One region of the Kribbella sp. NPDC050124 genome, then DNA from elsewhere that is predicted to be linked to it. Evidence: riboswitches for the same ligand, from Rfam matches in the RefSeq annotation. Region 1 holds a riboswitch; the other holds the start of a gene.
The links. A riboswitch is a leader RNA that binds a small molecule or an ion and turns the genes downstream of it on or off. The one in region 1 is predicted to bind ZMP and ZTP.
Positions count from the first base shown of each region.

Region 2: another riboswitch for ZMP and ZTP. It lies ahead of ACIBL3_RS30465 (glycine hydroxymethyltransferase); the one in region 1 lies ahead of ACIBL3_RS31100 (bifunctional 5,10-methylenetetrahydrofolate dehydrogenase/5,10-methenyltetrahydrofolate cyclohydrolase).

Region 1 covers NZ_JBITJU010000016.1:193,489-197,891, reverse strand. The annotation lists gene ACIBL3_RS31110 (beta-N-acetylglucosaminidase domain-containing protein) at 35-1,621, shown strand; gene ACIBL3_RS31105 (GNAT family N-acetyltransferase) at 1,658-2,293, shown strand; ZMP/ZTP riboswitch at 2,299-2,387, shown strand; gene ACIBL3_RS31100 (bifunctional 5,10-methylenetetrahydrofolate dehydrogenase/5,10-methenyltetrahydrofolate cyclohydrolase) at 2,418-3,251, shown strand; gene aroH (chorismate mutase) at 4,216-4,403, shown strand, end outside.
Region 2 covers NZ_JBITJU010000016.1:53,378-57,780, reverse strand. The annotation lists gene ACIBL3_RS30475 (VWA domain-containing protein) at 1-589, shown strand, start outside; gene ACIBL3_RS30470 (GbsR/MarR family transcriptional regulator) at 669-1,142, opposite strand; gene ACIBL3_RS30465 (glycine hydroxymethyltransferase) at 1,191-2,657, opposite strand; ZMP/ZTP riboswitch at 2,686-2,767, opposite strand; gene ACIBL3_RS30460 (acyl-CoA dehydrogenase family protein) at 2,764-4,392, opposite strand.

The DNA.
Region 1 (4,403 bases):
AAGAAGGGCGCTGCGGGAGCGGCTGGACAGCGCGGTGGTCGTGCACTGGACCGGGATCGGCGTCATCCCGCGCACGATCACGACCGCACAAGCGGCCCAGGCGAAGGCGGTGTTCGGGCACGACATCCTGATCTGGGACAACTACCCGGTCAACGACTACCTGGCCGGCCGGATCCCGCTGGCCGACTACAGCGGCCGCGAACCCGGTATCGCGCAGCACGTCGCCGGCGCGATCTCGAACCCGATGAACCAGGCCGCGGTCAGCAAGCTCGCGCTGTACTCGTTCGCCGAGCTCGGGTGGAACCCGGCCAAGTACGACGAACAGGCCTCCTGGCACCGGGCGATCGCCGAGCGCGCCGGGGGAGACCGCATGACGATCGCGGCGCTCGACGTCTTCGCCGACCTGAACACGTACGACTCGACGCTGCATCCGGAGAAGGCGCCGGTGCTGGCCGCCCGGACCGCGGCGTTCTGGAAGACCTGGGCAGCTGGCGACCAGGAGGAGGCGATCGCGGCGCTCGAGCCCTACTTCAACGCGATCGAGAAGGCACCCGCGCAGCTCAGGGCGGGAGTGGAGGATCCGGCCTTCGCCGACGAGGCGAAGGCGTGGCTCGATGCGACGGTGTTGTGGGGTCAGGCGCTCCGGCGGTCGCTGCGACTGCTCGACGAGGTGGCCGATGGCAACGGTGCGGCCGCCTGGGCGAGCCGGCAGCGCATCGACGCACTGGTTGCCCAGGCCAAGGACATCCGGGACGTCCGGCTGCCGCATTCCAACACCTACCCGCGCATCGGTGAGGGTGTCGCCGACGCGTTCCTCGCCGAGGCCGGCCGGGTGCACGACCAGTGGATGGGCATCGAGCCCGGACGTACGGCGTCCAGCTCGCAGGGCACGTACGCCGAGAACGTCCCCGATCGAATGGTCGACGGCGACGAGTCGACGTACTTCTGGAGCAACGGCGCTCCCGTCGCCGGGGATGAGATCCGCGTCGACCTCGGCACGGCCCGGGCGATCGGCGACGTCGCCGTACTGATGGGGAAGTCGGGCAGCCCGAACGACTACATCCACTCCGGCGTGCTGGAGTACTCGACCGACGGCTCCAGCTGGACTGAGCTCACCCGGGCGACCACGGCCGAGGTGCGCTTCACCGCCGCCGTGACCGCCCGCTACGTCCGCTATCGTGCGATTGTCGACAATCCTTCGTTCTGGCTGGTGGTCCGGGAGTTCGCCGTCCAGGTCACCGACGGCTCCGAGTTGGTGCTCACGGCAACAGGTACGCCGGCGCCCGCCGAAGGGTCGTCGTTGTCCGATGCGGTCGACGGCAACGTCGGTACGGCGTACGTCGCGGGCAGCGCACCAACCGCGTCGGACGCGCTGACCGTCGAACTGTCGTCGCCAACGTCAGCCGACCGGATCACGGTGCTGCAAGCTGAGGGCTCGGCTGCGGCAGGGCGAGTCGAGGTCCGGACGAGCGCCGGCTGGCAGGACGTTGGACCGGTGAAGCAGCCCTACAGCCCGGTGCAGCTGCCGGCTACCACGATCGAGGGGATCCGGATCGCGTGGGCGGCCGGCGCCGTACAGCCGCGGGTGCACGAGGTGATTGTGCACCGGGCCGGGAATTAGGTTGCCCGCGATCGCACCGGGCCAGAGGATGGCCCGGTGCTGATCGACCACTGGCCGCTGCGCCGCCTCCGGCTGACCACCGAGCGCCTCGTCCTCCGCCAGCCCGATGAGGAAGAGCTCGCCGACCTGGCCGACGTCGCGGCCAGCGGGGTGCACAAGCCAGGGGAGCGGCCGTTCCTGACCCCTTGGACGGATGCGCCGCCCGCCGAGCGAGCCCGGGGCGTGATGCAGGGGTACTGGGGCTCGCTGTCCTCGTGGAGTGCGCAGGACTGGGCGCTGCAGCTCGGTGTGTTCAGGGAGGGAACGCCGATCGGGATGGTCGCGCTGCGGGCCCAGGACTTCGCCATTCTCCGGGAGGTGAAGACGTGGTCCTGGCTCGGTCTGCCGCACCATGCCCAAGGCTTCGGCACCGAGGCGCGCCGTGCGCTGCTGCATCTCGCGTTCGAGGGGCTGGACGCGGTCGCGGCGCTGACAGAGGTGTTCCAGGACAACGCAGGCTCGCAGGGCGTGTCCCGGAAGCTGGGGTACCAGCCGGACGGGATCTCGCGGGACGTGCTGGACGGCCGGCCAGTGATTTCGGACCGGCTCCGGCTCACCCGGGAGAACTGGCAGCCTGCCGGCCGGGTCGAGGTCAGCGGGCTGGCGGAGTGCCGGTCCTGGTTCATCGCGTAGGCTGAACGGCGGACCGCGACTGGCGTTGAGGTGGAGAACCACCGGGGAACGGTCCGCCGGAGAACCGGCTGAGCCGCGCGCCTGGGCACCCGACCTGATGTCGACGCCCGAAGGAGCGCGCCGTATGACCAACCTGATGATCGGCACCGACCTGGCCGCCGAGATGGTGGCGAAGGCCGCCGACCGTGCCCGGGTCCTGCAGGAGCAGACCGGAGTCCAGCCGACCCTCGCGACTGTGCTGGTGGGCGACGACCCCGCGTCGGCGACGTACGTCCGGATGAAGCAGAACCGGTGTAAGAAGGCCGGCATCGGGTCGCGCAGCGTCGTCCTGCCCGCCGAGACCACGACCGAGTCGCTTGTCGCCGAGCTGCAGAAGCTGTCCGGCGACCCGGAGGTGCACGGGATCCTGCTGCAGCACCCGGTGCCGGGGCACATCGACGAGCGGGCCGCGTTCGAGGCGATCGACCCGGCCAAGGATGTCGACGGGGTGACCATGCACGCGTTTGCCGCGATGGCGTTCGGCGAGCCCGGGTTCCGGTCCTGCACGCCGGGCGGCATCCTGCGGCTGCTCGAGGCGTACGACGTACCGCTCGCCGGAGCGCACGCGGTCGTCATCGGCCGCAGCCCGATCCTCGGCAAGCCGGCCGGGATGTTGCTGCTGGCATCCAACGCCACCGTCACCTACACCCACTCGCGGACCACGAACCTCCCGGAGATCGTCCGGACCGCCGACATCGTGGTGGCGGCGGTCGGCAAGCCGAACTTCGTCCGCGGTGACTGGCTGAAGCCCGGCGCGGTGGTGGTCGACGCCGGCTACAACGAGGGCAACGTCGGCGACGTCCACTTCGACGAGGCAGCCGCCGTGGCGAGCCTGGTGACCCCGGTACCCGGCGGCGTCGGCCCGATGACGATCGCCCTCCTCCTCGAACAAACCGTCGACGCAGCCGAACGCCTGTAACCCGACCTGATCGCCCGAGGGAGATGCTTCCGGGAAGGACACTGCCTCCGGCCGCGGCTGTTCGTCCGGCCGCCTTCGGCGACGCGCCGAGCCGAGTTGAGGTCGTCGGCGACGGACGAGGTGATCGGCTACGGGCAACCTGGAGCGGCAATCGGATGCCGACGCTGGGGAGCATTGCCCACCCGAATCGCCCAGGAATCCTCCCCATCCCGGCCACGCCGCCGCACGACCGGAGGTTGGTTCGCCGAGTTGTGGAATTCGGTTGCAGATCCGCCCGCCAGACAGCCGAAATCGACGACTCGGCGACATCGCCGACACCAGCGCGTTCCGGTGGCTCGCCGATTTTCCCCTGGGTCACCAGCTCGCGCACGGCGGCGGTCCCTGCCGATGACCAGCCGCGAAGGCGGTGTCCGGCCCACTTGGCCACCTTCGGCGGCGCGCCAAGCCGCGGTTCGGCTGAAGGTGGTCGGCTCGGGAAGGTGTTCTGGACACTCGCAGGGACCGGCCTATGGGCTCCGCGCCGAACCTGGGCACCACCAACCGGCAGTGGGCATTCCGGGGGATATCCCCTGACGCGCTGCCTTCTCCCCTCGTATGAGAGGGGAGAAGGCAGCATCCGAGGGGAGATCCCCTCGAACGTGGCGGGGGGCTAGGGCACGACTCGGGTTCGGGTGACTGTTGTGTGTCGCGACGTTCCCGCATGCGCCGGTCGGAGTTGGTCCCGCGCTGGAGGTGATCGGCGACGGGAAGGTGTTCCGGGATGCACGCGTCCATCGGCCGTGGCTGTTGTTCTGGCCGCATTCGGCGGCGGGCGGAGTCGAGTTGTGGCCGGAGGTGATTGGCGCTGGGGGGCGCGTGGCGCCGCGGGAGGCGGTGTCCTTGCGAGCACGCAATCCGAGACGCGTGTCCGCGCTTTGGCGGGACTGTCCTAGGGTTGGGCCTAGACGACCAAGGAGGCGGGCACGTGGCGGTACGGGCGATCCGGGGTGCCACCCAGCTGGAGGTGGACGAGCGCGAGCACCTGCTCGAGCGGTCCGCCGAGCTGGTGAAGGCGGTCCTGGAGGCGAATGATCTGGGCCACGAGGACCTGATCAGCATCCTGTTCACCGTCACGCCGGACCTGCGGTCGGAGTTTCCGGCGGTGGCGGGCCG
Region 2 (4,403 bases), 140 kb from region 1:
GCGACGCGAGCGCCACCGGCGGCTCGTTGTACTGTGCGATATCTCCGGATCGATGGAGCCGTACGCCCGCGCGATGCTCCAACTGCTCTACTGCGCGGCGGGTGGGCGACGGGCCGAGGTGTTCACCTTCGCGACCCGGCTGACCCGGCTTACCAAGGTGCTCGCCAGGTCGCGACCCACGGTCGCGCTGGAACGCGCCGCGGCGGCTGCACCGGACTGGTCCGGCGGAACCCGGATCGGTGCGGCGCTCAAGGACTTCAACGACAGGTACGGCTGCCGTGGGCTGGCCCGTGGAGCGGTGGTCCTGGTCATCTCCGATGGCTGGGAGACAGGTGATCCCGCCCGGCTCGGCCAGCAGTTGGCGCGGCTGTCCCGGATCGCCTATCGCATCGTCTGGGCCAACCCGCGAACGCAAAGCCCGCGCTACCGCCCACTGGTCGGGGGAATGGCCGCAGCCTGGCCGTACTGCGACTCAGTGGTCAGCGCCCACTCCCTGTCCGCCCTCGAGGACCTCGAAGCCGCCCTCGGCACTCCCCGAACGGCGGTCAGCCGGTTGAGCAGCCGGAGTGCCGCGATTCCGGCCTTGTAGAGCGGGACCCGGCGGCGCATGATCCGGGTCTCCAACGCGATCCGCTCGGCGCTGCCGAGCCATTCCGGGCCGGTCAGGGTCATCGGGGGTGATCCACCCGCCAGCTCCTGATCAGTTGCTCCAGATCCCTGTGGATGAAGGCGAAGTAGTCCGCGGCCTCGCACAGCCGGCGGCCGACGGGGGTGTCCAGGCCGAACAGCTCGGCCCCCGAGCGACTCGTCGACTCCCACTCGGCGAGCGCGCTGTTGCGGCGCTCGAGGATCGCGGGGAACACGTCGTCGCGGATCCGGTAGTGGTCCTTGCGCGACCCCGGGATCCGCTCCCGCGTGATGAAGCCGACCTGCAGCAACTGCCGTACGGCGCCGGACACCGCCGGCTGGCTGATCCGCAGGGACTCGGCCAGCTCGGCGGACGTCAACGTGCCGGTCGGGCTGACCAGCATCCGCCCGATCACCCGGGCGGACATGGTCGGCACGCCGCTGTTCGCCAGGACGCCGGCGAAGTGCTCGACGAACTGACTGATCTCTTCCGGAGCCGGGTCAGGGTGCGGCATGGCCGCACCCTACCGCAACTATCACAAGGTTCTGATAGTTCGAGCCGGTCAGCTCAGCTCGAGTCCCGGGTACAGCGGGTGCTTGTCGAGCAGCTCCGCGGACGCGGCCTTGGTCTTGTCCGCGACACCGTCGGCCAGCACGTACTTCGCCTTCGACGGCGCACCCGCCGAGGTCGTGGTCGGCGTGGTCGACGACAGCACGTCCACGATCAGCTCCGCGACCCGGTCGAACTCGTCGGCCCCGAAACCGCGGGTGGTCAGCGCCGGCGTGCCGATCCGGACGCCGGAGGTGTACCAGGCGCCGTTCGGGTCCCGCGGTACGGCGTTCCGGTTGGTCACGATGCCCGCGTCCAGCAGGGCCGACTCGGCCTGCCGCCCGGTGATCCCGTACGACGAGACGTCGAGCAGCACGAGGTGGTTCTCGGTGCCGTCGGTGACGAGCTTGACGCCCCGCTTCATGAGGCCGTCGGCCAGCGCGACCGCGTTGTCCGCGACGGCCTGCGCGTACTGCTGGAACGAGGGCTGCCGGGCTTCGGCCAGCGCGACCGCCTTCGCCGCCATCGTCTGGCTGAGCGGGCCACCGAGGACCATCGGGCAACCACGGTCGACGGAGTCGGCGTACTCGGGCTGGCACAGCACCATGCCGCCGCGCGGGCCGCGCAGCGACTTGTGCGTCGTGGTCGTGGTGACGTGCGCGTGCGGCACCGGGTCGAAGTCGCCGGTGAACACCTTGCCCGCGACCAGACCGGCGAAGTGCGCCATGTCGACCATCAGGGTCGCGCCGACCTCGTCGGCGATCTCGCGCATCGTCGCGAAGTTCACCTTCCGCGGGTACGCCGAGTAGCCCGCGATCAGGATCAGCGGCTTGAACTCACGGGCCTTGCGCGCCACCTCGTCGTAGTCGAGCAGCCCGGTCTCCGGGTCGGTGCCGTAGGAGTGCTGGTTGAACATCTTGCCGGAGATGTTCGGCCGGAAGCCGTGGGTCAGGTGACCGCCGGCGTCCAGCGACATGCCGAGCATCTTCTGGTCGCCGAGCGCCTTGCGGAGCTTGGTCCAGTCCTCCTCGGTGAGGTCGTTGACGTGCTTCGCGCCGGCCTCGGCCAGCGCCGGCGACTCGATCCGCTGCGCCAGGATCGCCCAGAACGCGACCAGGTTCGCGTCAATGCCGGAGTGCGGCTGGACGTAGGCGTGCGGGGCGTCGAACAAGGCCTTGGCGTGGTCGGCGGCGGCCTGCTCGACGGTGTCGACGTTCTGGCAGCCGGCGTAGAAGCGGTGCCCGATGGTGCCCTCGGCGTACTTGTCGGACAGCCAGTTGCCCATCGTCAGCAAGGTGGCGGGGGAGGCGTAGTTCTCGCTCGCGATCAGCTTCAGCGAGGAGCGCTGGTCGGCCAGCTCGGACTTGATCGCACCGGCGATCGTGGGCTCGACGGAGGCGATCACCTCGAGCGCGTTGCGGTACGCGGCCGATGCGGCGGCGGCATCGAAGGGTGCGGTGTTGTCGATGGATTGAGGCATCGTTGTCTCTCCTGCGGTTGCAGTGGGTCGAAGGCACCCAGGCGCACGGTGCCGACGGTCTTCGCTCCCCGGTGGTTCTCCACCTCAGCGCGCCAGTCGCGACGCTTCACCCTATCGTGCGCTCGACGATCGCCTGGAACGGTGTGGTCCTCGGCAGCGTGCCGAAGACGCCACCCCAGTCGTTCGCCAGCCGGGAGGCCGCGAACGCGTCCGCGACGTCGGGTGTGGAGTGCCGGATCAGCAGCGAAGCCTGCAGGCACAACGCCATCCGGGCGGCCAGCCGGCGCGCCCCTGCCTCGGCTCCTTCGATGTCAGCAAGCGCTTGCAGTACGTCGTTCACCGCGGCGTCGAGCCGTTGGTCCGCGCCCTGGACCGAGGCCAGCTCCGTCAGCCACGCCTCGAGCGACTCCGGTCGCCGGAGCGCCCGCAGTACGTCGAGCGCGTTGACGTTGCCCGATCCCTCCCAGATCGAGTTCAGCGGCGACTCCCGGAACAACAACGGCAGCCCTGACTCCTCGACGTACCCGTTGCCGCCCAAACACTCCAGCGCCTCCGCCACCATGAACGGTGTCCGCTTGCAAACCCAGAACTTCGCCAACGGCAAAGCAATTCTTCGGAACGCCGACGCCTGCTCGTCACCGTTGACGGAGGCATCGACCGCGGCGGCCAACCGCATTCCCAGCGCGGTCGCAGCCTCACTCTCCAGCGCAAGGTCGGCCAGCACGTTCTGCATTGCGGGCTTGTCGGCGAGCAGGCCACCGAACGCCGAGCGGTGGTGGGTGTGCCAGGTGGCTTCCACGAGGGCTCGGCGTTGGAGGGCGGCTGAGCCGAGGACGCAGTCGAGACGGGTGGCGGCGACCATCTCGATGATGGTGCGGACGCCGGCGCCCTCGTCGCCGAGCCGGTAGCCGACGGTGCCGTGGAACTCCACCTCGCTGGACGCGTTCGACCGGTTGCCGAGCTTGTCCTTCAGCCGCTGCAGGGCAAACGCGTTCCGGTTGCCATCGGCAAGCACCCGCGGCACCACGAAGCAGCTCAGCCCCTCCGGCGCCTGCGCCAGCACCAGGAAGACGTCGACCTGCGGCGCCGAGCAGAACCACTTGTGCCCGTTCAGCTGGTACTCGCCGTCACTCCCGGTCGGCGTCGCCGTGGTGAGGTTCGCCCGGACGTCGGACCCGCCCTGCTTCTCGGTCATCCCCATCCCGGCGAGCACGCCCGCCTTGTCCGCCGCGGGCAGCCGGCGGACGTCGTACTGCGTCGACGCGAGCTGCGGGATCCACGCCTTTGCGAGCTGCTCGTCGGCCTTCAGCGCCGGTACGGCGGCGTACGTCATGGAGATCGGGCAGCCGTGACCAGGCTCGACCTGGGACCACAGGTAGAACCCGGCAGCCCGCGTCAGGTGCGGCGACGGCCCGTCGCTGGTCCACGGCGCCGCCTGCAGCCCGAAGCCGACAGCCTTCTCCATCAACCAGTGCCACGCCGGGTGGAACTCGACCTCGTCGACGCGGTGCCCGTAGCGGTCGTGGGTACGCAGCACCGGCGGGTTCTGGTTCGCCGGCAACGCCTGCGCGAGCGCCTCCTCGGACCCGGCCAGCTCGCCGATCCGGCGCAGACCGGGATCGTCCGCGACGCCGCCGTACGGACGCAGAGCGTCACTGAGCGCCGCGTCCCGGGTGAAGAAGTTCACCCCCCGCAGTGGTGGGGCCTGGTTCGTTACCGCGAAAGGGTCCGCCATGTCAGTACGGT